Linked DNA regions of Pelagicoccus sp. SDUM812003. The protein of the gene in region 1 interacts with the protein of each later gene in a pairwise test. Links are inferred from orthologs where the notes say so. Each region holds a gene or a part of one and is shown on either strand. Other genes may lie near its edges. The genes, in order: QEH54_RS18145 and QEH54_RS01865.

Region 1 (7,017 bases):
TCCTTCCCTTCCTGCGCCGATCCATCGGGTAAAACGGCGAGAACGGAAGCCGCACCGATCGCGACGACAACCTTCCATTGCCGCCTAGACCTCGCTGCTCGCTTTCCTGACTGATTAAGTCTCGTCTGTATCATTTCCCCGAATTGGCGGGGTATGTAAGAGCAGAGAGGGGCAAACGTGACAAGATCAGAGTCCCTTATTACAAGAGAGTCGCCTGAAAAGCTTTTCTAATCGCGTTGAGATCGCGTCTTCTTGATGAGGTAGTAGATCACGGCGCCGATCATGCAGAGCGGCAGGAAGCTCATCACCGCGGTGGTGGCATAGTAGGCGCCGCGGGCTTCCTCCTTGGCCACGCCGCACACCGAGCAGGCATTGGCCGTGGCGAGACCGACGCCAAGCGACAATGCGGCGAAGGAAAGAGCGCGTAGGAAACGGGTGGCAAAGCAGCTTTTCATCTAAATCTCCTCCTTAGTTGAGATAAACGAGAACGTAGAGAATCGGCCAGACGCCAACTACGAAATACCAGAACGCCTGACCGCCATGCAAACTGGCCAGCCGCAAGGTGCGGTTTCTCATCTTGAAGAAGAGGCGACCGAGGGCGAACAGGGCGCCGATGGCGTGCACCGCGTGGGTACCGATGATCAGATAGAAAAACGCCCCGTAGGTGCTTGATTGCATGGTCAAACCAAAACCGAGCAGTCGCGCCCATTCGAAGCCTTGAAACACCACGAAAAACAGTCCTAAACCGAGAGCGAACAGGAACAGCTGCTCACTCTTGCGACTAAAGCCTTCCCTTGCGAAGGTTTTGCTGGTCAAGAACATAGCGACGCCGCTCGCCAATAGGGCGACCGTGTTGAAGGCGGTCGCTCCGATCGGCAGACGCGGCTGATCCAGCGGCGGCCACTCCAAGGCGTTGGCCTTGGAAATGGAATAGGCGCTGATCAGTCCGATGAAAAACATCATCTCCGTCAGAATGAATATGATCACTCCGAGAAGACTGTTGGAGATGACGGGCTCGCGGCGGCTTGAACCGCCCTCGCCCGATAAGCTTGCTTCCGCGTATCTCATTTTCCGCTCCCTTCCCTAGTTGAGCCCATTGGGCTGCGCTTTTTAGTGATGCGACTCCTCCTGGTGGCCGTCTTCCTCTTGGTGAGCGTCATCTCCATGGTGTCCGCCTTCGCCTGCCGCGACCTCAGGTTCCTGGTATTCCTTCACCCAATTGTGTCCCTCAGACTTCATGCTGTCGGTGGCCACGCCGAAAAAGAAGACGAACATGATGGCCACCATGGAAAGAAGGATGTACGGAGCGTAGATCTTCTCGAACTTCAGGTGCATGAAATAGGCCAGCACGTAGTAAGCTTTCACCAAAGCGATACCGAAGGCGGTGATGAGGATGACGATGAGCCGAGTGGCTCCCTCGAGATGCAATATGTCCGCTAGCTCGGGCCCAGCCACGCTGATGATGAAGAGCACCAGCAGCATGATGTAGATCTTGAGGTAGCTTGGAGAGTTATGTCCTGCCATTTTGAAAAAGCGTATTCAGGTTTCGATTACTTGGCGATGTAGAGCAGCGGGAAGAGGAAGATCCAGACGATATCCACGAAGTGCCAGTAGATGCCGATGTTCTCCACGCGATGCAGATTCTGCCCGTGCTTGACGTCCTTTTCCGCGATGATCGCCATGATCACCATACCGCAGAGAACGTGAAAGCCGTGCAGTCCGGTAGCGGTGTAGTAGAAGCTCCAGAAGTTGCTGGTGAAAAGCGTGTAGCCGTGGCTGATTTCGCTGGCGTATTCGTAGGTCTTGAAACCCATGAAGCATCCGCCAAGCAAGATGGTGAGCCAAAGGAACTTTCGCGCTTTCACGATGTCCTTCTTCTCCGCCGCTTCGTGAGCGATGACCACAAAGAAGCTGGAAGTGAGCAGCCAGAACGTGTTGATACCGCCGATAAAGGTGTTGGTATGCGCCGCGGACTGAGCCCAGGAGCCGTGCAGAAAGCGGTTCAACAAGTAGGACGCTATCAAGCCGCCGAAGATAACGATTTCCGAAGCGACCACCCACCAGACCGCGAGTCGTCCCGTGGGGATTCCGGTGGCGCTTCTGCCAGTTGCAATGATTTTGTGACCCATTGTATCTGAAATTTGATTACGTTAAGTTGGTTCAGTTCGGCTTGTTCTGAGGCCAGTAGTCTTCTTCGCGGCCTTCCACCGAAAACTCGTAGGGACCCCGGTAAACCTCAGGGAAATTGCCCTCGAAGTTGCCGTGCGGCGGAGGCGATGGAGCGACCCACTCCAGCGTATTCGCCTTCCAAGGATTGCGGCCGGCCTTCTCGCCACGCTTGAGGCTGACGATCAAGTTAACGAAGAACGGGATCTGGAAGAGGATCAGAACGATGAGCGAACCGGTGGCGAATACGCGCAGGTCCTGCAGGTTTTCCGTGAAGAGATCCGGATACGCGGTGTAGCCAGCGATACGTCGATGCTGTCCAGCGGCCCCGAGGATGAAGAGCGGCAGGAAGATCCCGTTGAAAGGAATGACCGTGCCCCAGAAGTGGATCTTTCCCCAGAACTCGTTCATCTTGCGACCGAACATCTTGGGAAACCAGTAGTAGATCGCCGCATAGGTCGCGATCACCGCAATCGGAACGAAGGTGTAGTGGAAGTGAGCCAATACGAAATAGGTGTCATGCAAGTAGATGTCGGTACCGCTAGACCCCAGCCAAATGCCAGTCACACCGCCCACCAGGAACTCGCCCAAGAACGCCATGGCGAATAGCATTGGAGTGGAGAATTCGATGGATCCACCCCAGAGCGTGGCGATGTAGGCGAACAGCATGATCGCCACCGGGATGGAGATCAGCAGGGTCGTTGTGGTGAAGAGGTAGGTCGCTCGCGGATCCACCCCGGAAATGAACTGGTGGTGGGCCCAAACGAAGAAACTCAAAATGCCCAAACCAATGGAGCTGTAGAGAATCATGTTGTACCCGAACAGCTTCTTGCGGGCGAAGGTGCACATGACTTCCGCCACCACGCCCATGGCCGGCAGGAGCACCACATAAACTTCCGGGTGTCCGAAGAACCAGAACAAGTGCTGCCAGAGCACCGGATCCCCGCCCGCCGCTGGATCGAAGAACGTAGTGCCCAGCGTTTGGTCGAAAAACAGCATCACCGCGCCAGCGACCAGCGGACCCACCGAGGCCATGAAGAGGATCGAGGCGATCACGATCATCCACACGATGATGGGGATGTCGTACAGCTTCATGCCCTTGGCTCGAGCGTTCATGGTGGTAGTGACGAAGTTGATACCGCCTATCAGGAAGGCCACGATTTCCAGCGTCACCGCAAGCAGCCAGAGCGGCGCCCCGAATGGGGTACCGTTGTATTCAGCTTTTGTCGACAAAGGCGGATACGCCGTCCACGCCCCACCGAAGCCGCCTTGCGGCACGAAGAAGGAAGCGATCAGCACGATACAGCTGATGAGGAAGATCTGGTAGGAAAGACGATTGAGTTTGGGAAACACCATATCGTCGCAGCCGATCATGAGCGGGATAAGGAAGTTTCCGAGGGCGGCGATGAGCACCGGCATGGCCACGAAGAAGATCATGATCGTGCCGTGGTTGGTCACCAGCGAGTTGTAAGCAGCGGGCGAAACCACTCCGAAGAACGGCACCGAAGAGCCCGGAAATGCCAGCTGCATGCGGAAGACGTAGGAGAAAAAGCCTCCGATCAAGCCCATGGCCATACCCGTGAACAGGTACTGGAAGCCAATGATCTTGTGGTCAGTGGAGAAGACGTACTTGCTCCAGAATGATTCTTCGTGCCCATGATGCTCGTCGTGGGCCACGGTTGCGGTAGCGGTCTCAGCCATTGCTCTTTGCCTCCTTAGTCTTGGAATCTGTCGTTTCAACCGCCGCGATGGACGATGCGCCGCCGCTGGTTTCGGGCGCGTTTTCGGCGATCCACTCCGCGTAGTCCGCTTCGTTTTTCACAAACATGCGGGCGGGCATGAAACCATGTCCAAAGCCGCACATCTCCGCGCATTGGATGTCCCACTCCCCTTCGAGGATGGTCTTGAAGTGGCCGGTGATGATACGTCCGGGCACGGCGTCCTGCTTGAGACGGAAAACAGGGATGGAGAAGCTGTGCATGACGTCCGGCGACTCCAGGTAGAACGTGTACTGGGTATTGTTCTTCAGGTAGAGCTCGTTGACCTTCGCGATGTCGTCGTCGGTGCCGAGCACCCCGTCCGCTCCAGCGTGATAGAACGACCAGGCCCACTGCTGAGCCACCACCCGTATCTCCTCGTCGGCCGGCGGCAGATCGATCTTCACCTTGTGCCACACCATGAAGGTCCAGACCAGGATGACCAGGTCGCACACCAGAATGAGGTAGTGCGGAATCTCCACCGCGAGCTTTTCGCGATGGGTTTCGCCCGTGAGGTACTGGGCTTTTTGGCCTGCTTTGCGACGAAAGCGAAACAGGACGTAAAAGAAGAATCCAAGCGTGAGGAGGAACCAGAACCCGACGAGATAAGTGATCACGTCAAATAGGTGGTCGATGTCCTTCGCGTACTCGGAAGCACGAGGCAAGAAGTACTCAAGCATTGTCTGCGGAACTACGAGTTAATCTGTTGGAAAAGGAAAGGCGGCTGGCTCAAGACGTCTCCCTAGGCGGAGGAGACGCTCGGAAATGTTTCTGTCTAAAACACGTACCAGAGGACTACAATCACAATGGAGAACAGCACAGTTCCTACCAAAGTGAAATTGAAAAGCTTCCGCGTGACGGCGTAGGCGTATTGCTCCTGTCCTGGCTGGCTCTTGGATGATTTGGCGCTCATGGAAAATTCTCGGTGTAAAAGCGTGCTCTCGTTCGGTGTAAACGCGTCGCTGGAAGGCTTACTCGGAAAGGGACTGGATATAGGCGATCACGTCCTTCATGGCCTGCTCGTCGGCCAAAGTCATGGCCATCGGTCGCATCTGGGATCCGGTGACGTCCTCAGGATTCGAGCCGCGAACGCCCTCCTTGAACTTGTGAAGCTGATGGAGCGTGTACCAGTCGTGCTGATTGATCAAGGATGGAGAGTTGAGCATGTCGTTGCCCTTTCCGTCCGGTCCATGGCACGCCTGACAGGTCATGTAGAGCATCTTGCCCTTCTCAGGATCGCCTCCCACAAGCGTCGCCTCCACCGGCTTGGAAGGCAAAGACGCGATGTACTTCGCCACCGCCCCAATGTCCTCCTCCGTCACCAGCAAGGTCGCCATCGGGCGCATCTGCATGCCAGTGGCGTCCTTCACGTTGCCGCCACGATGCCCCGCCTTGAACTTCTTGATCTGGTTCACGATGTACTGCTCCGAGAGTCCCGACAGAGCAGGCGCGTTGAGAAGCTTCATGCCCTGAGCGTCGTCGCCATGACAGGCCACGCAGTTGGCGTAGAGCTGCTTGCCTCGAGCGTCATCCGCCTGGGCGGCGCCGAGCGCCACCAAAGCCAAAAGGCCGCCAAGCGCAGCCTTGATTCCGGATGAAGTGCGGGACGATAGAATCGTTTTCATGATGTCGGGAAGACGGACTGAGGGCAACTCCCCTCCAGGTCGTTAAGTAGCGGATTTGTTTTGAGTGTTCGGTGGTCGTCTTGGCGCGGTCGAAATATGCTCGGTAACTGTTTCTAGAGCAACCTATAAGGAGGCCCCGAAGCGGAGGTAATACCCGTTTTGAGCCAGCTTATGTCAAGGCTAAAGCCCATCGATTGAGATGCATAACCGGCACTTATAAAATTCCCTATTCGAACGGCTAACAACTAACGCGAGACGAACCGAAAACGAGCGATCGGCGAAGCGCTCCAGGGGGCGCCTTTTTGGTAAAACCGTTCTTAAAAGATACGTAGGAAAGCGGATCCGCTCATCCGAACTGGCGTTCGGACGTAGCTAGATGTTGGATAGGCCCACGATTCCCGCAAGCACCCCCATGCGGCACTCCCTACCCCTAAGATTTCCCGGACCGATTGATGACTCTAACCCGACAGGCGACTTTTCACCATGCATGACCCGCGCAGCAGCTCGCAGAAGCGGCGTGTGCTGATCATAGACGACACCTCCGCAATCCATCGCGACTTCGAAAAGGTTCTCACTCCAAGCGAGGTATCGGAAAACGAACAGGCCCTCGAGGAGCTCGACGAGCTGATGTTCGCCGACGAGGAGGAGCCGGAAAAGATAGCGGATCGCAGCCACAAGCTCGATTTCGAGCTTTCCCACGCCTACCAGGGCGAAGAGGGACTGCGCAAAGTGGAACAGGCCCAGCAGGAGGGAGCGCCCTTTTCGGTCGCCTTCGTCGACATGCGCATGCCTCCCGGCTGGGACGGCCTCAAGACCGTAGCGGAAATCGCCAAGGCCGACCCCCATATCCAGCTGGTCATCTGCAGCGCCTACAGCGACTACTCCTGGAGCCAGATCATCGACCGCCTCGGCAGATCGGATCGGCTTCTCATCCTTAAAAAGCCTTTCGACCACGCCGAAGCCTATCAGCTGGCCACCGCTTTGAGCGAAAAATGGCTGGCCGAAGCCCGCACGCGCTCGCTGCTTTCCGATCTGGAGAGCAAGGTGGAATCCCGCACCTTCGCCCTGAGCGAAAGCAATGCCAAGCTTCGCATCCTGAACGAGGAGCTGAAGCGAGCCGCCGAAGAGGCCCGTTGCTCGGAACGGGCCAAGGGGCGCTTTCTCGCCACCATGAGCCACGAGATCCGCACCACCCTCAATGGCATCATCGGAGCCTCCAACATTCTCAGCACGAGCAAAGGCCTCTCCGAATCCGACCTGGAGCTGGCCACCATTATCCAGACCAGCGGCGACGCCCTGATGATCGTCATCAACGACATCCTGGACTACTCGAAGTACGAAAACGGCCAGCTGGAGCTGGAAAGCATCCCCTTCTCCCTCCGGGCCCTCGCAAAGGAATGCGCCAGCCTGCTGGCGCCCAGCATCGAGCAGAACCAGGTGCGCTTTCGCATGAACCTGCCCGACGCCCT
Region 2 (7,017 bases), on another replicon or contig:
TAGCCGGGCGCGAAGGCCAGCAGCTCTTCGAGCGTGGAAACGGGGAGCTGGCTGATCTCCTGGCGTGTGAAGAGGGTGGTCGAGGCTGGCGCCGTGTTGAGCGTCTTGTCGGTGAGCGTCGCTCCGGTGATCTTGACCTCAAGCAGTTCCTCCAGGCTGAGGTCGAAGAGGTCCTGGGCCGCCGCCGTAGCCGTCAAAGCCCACAGGAAGCTTGCTGCGAGAGCGCCTTTGAGAAGACGAGATGAGCGGGCGGCGTTTCGACAGGGAGACATGTGAGGACAGGCGGACACTCAAGAATAGCCGGTGTTCGAAATGGCGCAAGCTGACGCAGGCTTATCCCTGATTGGGCCACGCTCATCGTCGCGCCTGGACTCATGTCATTCGATGCGGAAGTAGTCGTAGTTCGCCTGACCGTAGGCTCCGACCTGCGAAGGCTTGAGAGAAACCAGCCCCACTTTTGCTCCGATCCACCGCCCTTCCACGGCTTGGAACGGCGCCCCGATGTCGACAAAGGTTTCGCCGTCTTCGCTGTAGCGAAACTGGCAGAGACCGCCGGGCATCATCTCGACCTGGAGGAACGCCCGGGCCGAGACGAGCGGGGCCGAGGCGTCGCGCGTTTCCGGGTTTTGTCTGCGGGCGTCTTCGCAGGTGGAGTAGACCAGTTGGAAGGCGTCGCCATCTCGCTCCACAGCCAGAAGAGCGTAGTCCATGCCCATCATGACGAGCCCGGAACGTTCTCCGTCCAGCAGTCCGGAGGCGTCGATCTTGGCGGTGGCGGTGAAGGCCGGCGCCGGGAGCTTTTGCAGGAGCAGGTGCGGCGCGTTCCAGAGATTGGCGGGAAGCGCGGGGATCCACTGCGAGCGCAGCGAGAGGGAGCCGGGCTCATCCGATAGGGACCACCAGTGGCGTCGCCAGTTGGCGTGCCATTGCCAAGCGAGGGACAGCTCTTGCTCATCGAACTCGTCGCCCACTTGAGGTTGGGTCGGAGCTGAGGCGGTTGGCGTGGATGGTTTTGCGTGGCGGGCGATGGGCTGTCCGTTTCCGTCGCCATCTGGATCCTCGCCCATGACCGGCCAGTCGTCCACCCAGTGAACCGGTTGGAGATGAACGATGCGTCCGTACGGCTGCACCTCCTGGAAGTGGACGAACCAGCCCTCGCCGTTGTCCAGTTCCACGTAGCCGCCCTGATGGGGACCGTTGATCTCGGTTTCGCCGGTGGAGAGCGCGATGCGGTCCTCGTAGGGACCAAACACGTTTTTGGATCTGAGCACCACCTGCCAACCCGTGGCGACGCCGCCTCCCGGAGCGAAGATGTAGTAGTAGCCGTTTCGCTTGTAGAACTTCGGTCCTTCGAGGGTCGGATGGATGCCGTGGCCGTTGAAGACGATCTTGCGATTTCGAATGACCTCATCGCCTTCGGGAGTCATCTCCTGCACCTGCAGCACGTCCCCTAGGCCGGCTCGAGAATTCGCGAAGGCGTGCACCAGATAGACCCGCCCGTCGTCGTCCCAGAGCGGGCAGGCGTCGATGTTTCCGCGGGCGTCTTTGACCAGAATCGGAGCGCTCCATTCGCCGCGCGGGTCGGTGGCGGAGACGCGGAAGATGCCGCGATCGGGATCTCCCCAGTAGATGTGGAAAACGCCCTCGTGGTAGCGAAACGACGGGGCCCAGACGCCATTTCCGTGCTGAGGAACGTCGAAGTAGGCGTCGGGGAAGCGCGGGATGGCGTAGTTGACCAGCTCCCAGTTCACCAGGTCCTTGGAATGGAGGATCGGCAAGCCCGGCACGCAGTTGAAGGAGGAGGCCGTCATGTAGAAGTCCTCGCCGACCTTGACCACGTCCGGATCGGAATAGTCGGCGTAGATGACGGGGTTCCGGTAGGTGCCGTCTCCCAGATCAGGCTGCCAGGGCGCGGCCGTGGCGAGGCCGACCAGCAGGGCCGCGGCGAAAAGGGGGCAGGCGAGGAAGCAAGAGCGGGGTCGAGGCGTCATGGACGAAATGAGAAACGCTAACACGTGTAAGGTAAAGCCTAAAGGAAAGCCTCGCCCGCAGGGGACGAGGCTTCGTGAAAGCGTTGGGATGGTTTGGCTACTGGCGCAGCTTGGCGTTGACGATGACCTCCTTGAAGGCCGGTGCCAACGTTTTCATGACCGGGCAGGTGTGAGCGGTTTCCTCCACCGCCTCGGAGAACGCCTTTTCGTCGCTGGCAGGCACGATGCCCTCCGCGTCGATGGTCAGTTTGGACATGGAAATGCCGTCGTCGATCTCCGTGTCGAGCGAGGCGGTGACCACGAGCTGGCTGGGCACGGTTTCGGCTTCGGTCAACTGCTTGCTCAAGGCCATGCTGAAACAGGAGGCGGCGGCGGCGGCGAGCAGTTCCTCCGGGTTGGTTTGGCCGGGACCCTCTTCTCCCATACGGTTCTTCAGTGAAAACCGGGACTTTTGCAGGGTTCCGCTTTCGGTTGAGAGCTCGCCGTAGCCGTTCTTGAAGTCGCCCTTCCAGGAGGCGTCCGATTTGCGTGTTACGATGGTGGTTGTGCTCATGTTTTGTTTCGGTTGGAGTTCGGTGTTTGCCAGGAAAGGCCCGCCGTCCGCATCCGCCTCGTTCGAGAATATTGCGCGATGCATGGTGCCTCACTGCGCGGCGCAGTGAAGATCGACGAGATCCCTTGTTGTGGGGTGAGGTGCAGGATACGCGCCGCCGAGGGCGTGCGGAGCTCGCCTACCGACTACTTGGCACGGGCGAGCCAGTCCTTGTCGGCTAGTCGGAGGAGTCGCTCGCCTGCGGCGCGCAGCGTTTCCTCCTTCTTCGCGAAATGGAAGCGGATGAAGCGGCGCTCGGGCTCTCGGAAGAAACTGGAGCCCGGCACGCCGGCCACCCCGATCTTCCTGACCAACCACTCCGCGGCTTCGGTATCGGTTGCGAAGCCAAGCGAAGAGATGTCGAGCATGACGTAGTACGCGCCTTGAGGTTCGGTGAACGGTAGGCCGGTACGGCGTAGGTAGTCTATGAATACATCGCGCTTGCGCGTGTAGAGGGCCTGGAGCTCGGCATAGTAGGACTCGGGAAGCTCGAGTCCGGCCACGGCGGCTTCCTGCAGCGGGGCGGCGGCGCCCACAGTGAGAAAGTCGTGCACCTTTCGGGCTTGGGCGATGACTTCGGCGGAAGCGAGCACGTAGCCAAGTCGCCAGCCGGTGATGGAGTAGGTCTTGGAGAGCGAGTTGCAGGTGATCACCCGTCGAAACGCTCCTGGAAGGGCCGCCGCATAGGTGTGCGTATGCGGGGCGTAGACGATGTGCTCGTATGGTTCGTCGGTGATGACCCAGGCGTCGGCCTGTTCCGCAAGGGCGAGGATTTCCGCGAGTTCCTCGCGGGTGAAGACTTTTCCAGTCGGGTTGGAAGGGTTGCACACGATGATGGCCTTGGGCTTTAGCTCGAAGGCTTTGCGCAGCTCCTCCCTGTCGTATCCAAAATCTGGAGCGTGCAGCGGCACGTAGATGGGCTCCGCTCCGGAAAGAATGGCATCCGCTGCGTAGTTTTCGTAAAACGGCGAGAAGACGATGACCTTGTCGCCCGGATTGCAGGCGGTCATCATGGCGACCATCATGGCTTCGGTGCTTCCGCAGGTGACGACGAGGTGCTGGTCGGGATCGACGGCAAGCCCGGTGTCGCGAGAGATCTTCTTCGCCAGGGCTTGACGGAAGCGGGGAGCTCCCCAGGTGACCGCGTATTGGTGGTGCGGGCCGCGGGTCGCCGTTTCCAAGGCCGCGAGCAGTTCCTCGGGCGGATCGAAATCGGGAAACCCTTGGGCTAGGTTGATGGCGTCGTGCCGATTGGCTAGGCGGGTCATGCCGCGGATCACGGATTCGGTGAACTGGGCGAGGCGGTTGGCGGGAGATGGCATAGGTGTGAAAGAGCAGCAGTTCTCTCTTGCCCTGTTAAGCCAATTATTCCTCTCAGCTGCCGTATGGGCAGGCCGATCGACCGTTCGCCGAAAAACGGCTGAGAAAGAGCGCGCCTTGGGCGAGTCTCGGTCCCCAACGCAACGAAACACCTAGGACTACAGCTATGAAAACGAAGAAACTCACCCCGTTGACCATGAGCATCGCTCTGAGCGCGAACCTTAGCCTCATGGCGATTTTCCACGCCCTCGGCTTCTGTATCGACTTCGCCGTGGCTTGTACGGTGATTTGGGTGGCGGCCATGGCTGGCAGCTACCTGCTGGAGAAATTCAGGGAACGCCGGGCAGACCACGCCTGATAGAGCAGTCTGCCCGGCTCCATTGCGTATTCGGTTTCTTGGGTCACGCAAGGGAAGCAGCCAGGGATGAGGCGACTGTGGAAAGGATGCAGGCGCCCGTTCGCAAGTGGTTCCATGGAACCCAGCGGCGCAGATAGCGCTGCCAGGTCGACGCGAGAGCGGAGCGGTCCGAACCAGCCGCTGCGAGCTCGTCGTTCAGCGGTACGTTGCAGGCCGCGGTGATGCCGAACACGCCGAAGATGTAGAGAGCGGCAGCGACCATGCGAACGAACGGAGCGGGCGAGGAAGCTTCTCCGATGATCGATAATCCAACGCTTAGGAGATGAAGGCCTACCGGACAGACGAAGACGAAGAGGAATGTCGGGTTGAGGATCTTCTCGTTTATGCGCTGCATCGTTAGGGCTCCTTGATGCCCGGAGAGCGAGCGAAGACTGCCCATGACGGTGTTCGAGAAGATGAATAGGATGCCGGCGCAGATGCCGGTCAAGCATACGGTCAGAGCGAGCGTAATCGTTTCGAAGGTCTGCATTTCGCGAATGGGGTTCAGGTTGCGATGTCGATAGGACTCCAGACGCCTGTGGCAGCGGCTTCTTTGGCGAAGTCTCTAAATGACTTCGGAGGGCGCCCGAGGGCTTGCTGCACGCCGTCGGACAGGTGAGCGTTTCGGCCGTCTAGAATATGAGCGAATAGATAGTCGAGCAGTTGTATCAAAGGTTCCGGTACGCCGGATTTCGAGAGGGATTCGAGAAATGATTCGTGGGAAACGTTTTTGAACTTGATTTTGTATCCGGTTTCTTCTGACAGAATCTTCGCTAGATCGGCGAAGGTGAGGAGCTCCGGTCCGGTGAGCTCGTAGAGGCGGTTGCTGTGAGCGCTTTCGGTGAGGGCGGCGACGGCGGCCTCCGCGATGTCGTCGGCGTCCACAAACGGCTCTTTCAAGTCGCCCACCGGCAAGGCGAGCGTGCCCAAGCGGACGTAGTCGAGCAGAAAGCTTTCATTGAAGTTCTGATTGAACCAGCTGCAGCGAAGCACGGTCCAGTCCATGCCGGCGCCCATGACGATTTGCTCGCAGGCCTGGGCTTCGGGCTCGCCGCGTCCGGAGAGCAGCACGATCTTCTTCACGTTCTGGTGGCGAGCGATCTGGCATAGGCGCTCGATGGCTGGCTTGGCTTGCGGAACCGCGAGGTCGGGACTGTAGGCGACGTAGATTCGTTCGCAGCCCTGCATGGCGTTTTCCCAGGTCTCCGGGCGATCCCAGTCGAAGGGGATTGCTGCGGAGCGCGAGCCGATCCGCACGGGAATTCCACGCGCTTTGAGGCCTTCTACAATGCGGCGGCCGGTTTTTCCCGATCCGCCAATGACGAGTGTTGGTGATACGTTCATTGTTTCGATTTTCTTTGATGGTTTCGTTTTCGAGAGGAAGCTCTCGGGTTTCGGCTACAGAATAGCTGAACGAGGCGGAGCGCTCTATGGCGCTTTTGCCTCGTTTTATGCCCGTTCGTCCACCAAGCTCGATTTCGTGCCATGACTGAGGTCGCAACCAGCCGCATTCCGCCCCTCGCGTTCGATCCTATCGGCGAGGCGCTGCATGCCTTGCGCATGTCGGGAGCCTTCTACTGCCGCTCCGACTTATCCGCTCCGTGGGGCGTGGAGCTGCCCGCGATGCCGGAGCACTTGATGTTTCACGTTCTGACCAAGGGCAACTGCTCTCTCGAGGTGGACGGAGAGATGGTGCGATTGGCTGAGGGAGACGTCGTTCTGGTGCCGCATGGGACAGGACACACCTTGCGGGGCGAGCCAGAGGACCAAGCGGTTCCGCTGTTCGAAACCGAGCGTCAGCTGATCACCGATCGATACGAATGGCTCAGCTTGGGCGGTGGAGGCGAAGCGACGCGTATGATCTGCGGCGCGGTGCAACTGGGACATCCCGTGGCGAAGCGAATCGTGGATGTATTGCCAAACTGCATACGATGGAAGGCGGCGATGGAGCAGGGCGGTCCGATCTGCAGTTCGATTTCGCTGCTGATCGCGGAAATGGATGCTTGGGGGGTTGGCGGAGAAACCTTGGTCACCCGATTGTCCGACATCTTGGTGATTCAGATTCTGCGTCACTGGCTGGAGACGGAGGGTGCGAGCAGCGCGGGCTGGCTTGCGGCCCTGAAGGATGGCCAGGTCGGCAAGGCCTTGCAAGCGATCCACCGGCGCCCCAACGCTATGTGGAGCTTAGGCGAGCTGGCGAGCGAAGCAGGCATGTCGCGCTCCGCGTTTGCAGCGCGTTTTCAGGAGCTGATCGGCGAACCTCCCATGCGCTACTTGAGGGATTGGCGCATGCAAATGGCGTTGGAGCGATTGAGCACGGGCAAGGAGACCATCGCCCAGTTGGCGGAGGATTTTGGATACGAAAGCGAAGCTGCGTTCAGTCGCGCCTTTAAGCGCGTGATCGGCTCGGCTCCAGGGGCGTTTCGCAAGCGCTCTGTCCGGTCTTAGCTGCGGGTGATGCGAAGACCGGTTTGAGAGATCGACAGGTCGACGAAGCGGGCTCCAGCGTTTGGACGATCGTTTTCCAGCCGCTGGCGTATGAGGGCTGCGGCGTGCGGGTCCTTGGCCATGATAAGTAGGTAGCCGCCGCCGCCCGCGCCGAGTAGTTTCATGCCGGCGACCCAGTCGGAGATGGACTCCAGCACGGACTGAATCGCCGAGGGATTCGTTCCAGCGTCGAGGGCCTGGTTGAGTATCCATGATTGCCGCACGCAATC

What was found.
Region 2: the proteins of QEH54_RS18145 (region 1) and QEH54_RS01865 interact in binary tests that used the Escherichia coli proteins (3 or more experiments, as listed by UniProt). The link is inferred for Pelagicoccus sp. SDUM812003 from one-to-one orthologs.

Annotation. Positions count from the first base shown.
Region 1 is NZ_JARXHY010000015.1:66,655-73,671, forward strand. Bases 1,515-4,513 are described here. They hold QEH54_RS18145 (cbb3-type cytochrome c oxidase subunit I), read right to left. Parts: upstream 3,868-4,513; coding sequence 2,161-3,867; downstream 1,515-2,160. Other genes in these bases: QEH54_RS18135 (cytochrome C oxidase subunit IV family protein), read right to left, coding at 1,515-1,524; QEH54_RS18140 (cytochrome c oxidase subunit 3), read right to left, coding at 1,551-2,129; QEH54_RS18150 (cytochrome c oxidase subunit II), read right to left, coding at 3,860-4,513. Also shown: QEH54_RS18125 (hypothetical protein), read right to left, coding at 228-455; QEH54_RS18130 (cytochrome c oxidase subunit 3), read right to left, coding at 469-1,068; more of QEH54_RS18135, read right to left, coding at 1,111-1,514; more of QEH54_RS18150, read right to left, coding at 4,514-4,603; QEH54_RS18155 (hypothetical protein), read right to left, coding at 4,699-4,836; QEH54_RS18160 (c-type cytochrome), read right to left, coding at 4,895-5,548; QEH54_RS18165 (response regulator), read left to right, coding at 6,032-7,017. UniProt on the Escherichia coli protein: Cytochrome bo(3) ubiquinol oxidase is the terminal enzyme in the aerobic respiratory chain of E.coli that predominates when cells are grown at high aeration.
Region 2 is NZ_JARXHY010000001.1:462,424-469,440, forward strand. The notes cover bases 1,818-4,816. They hold QEH54_RS01865 (aminotransferase class I/II-fold pyridoxal phosphate-dependent enzyme), read right to left. Parts: upstream 3,906-4,816; coding sequence 2,730-3,905; downstream 1,818-2,729. Other genes in these bases: QEH54_RS01855 (glycoside hydrolase 43 family protein), read right to left, coding at 1,818-1,991; QEH54_RS01860 (OsmC family peroxiredoxin), read right to left, coding at 2,089-2,544; QEH54_RS01870 (hypothetical protein), read left to right, coding at 4,070-4,261; QEH54_RS01875 (anthrone oxygenase family protein), read right to left, coding at 4,305-4,790; QEH54_RS01880 (NAD(P)H-binding protein), read right to left, coding at 4,805-4,816. In the rest of the region: QEH54_RS01850 (TonB-dependent receptor), read right to left, coding at 1-272; more of QEH54_RS01855, read right to left, coding at 378-1,817; more of QEH54_RS01880, read right to left, coding at 4,817-5,644; QEH54_RS01885 (AraC family transcriptional regulator), read left to right, coding at 5,786-6,748; QEH54_RS01890 (bifunctional fucokinase/fucose-1-phosphate guanylyltransferase), read right to left, coding at 6,745-7,017. UniProt on the Escherichia coli protein: Shows aminotransferase activity with methionine and histidine as substrates, and to a lesser extent also with phenylalanine.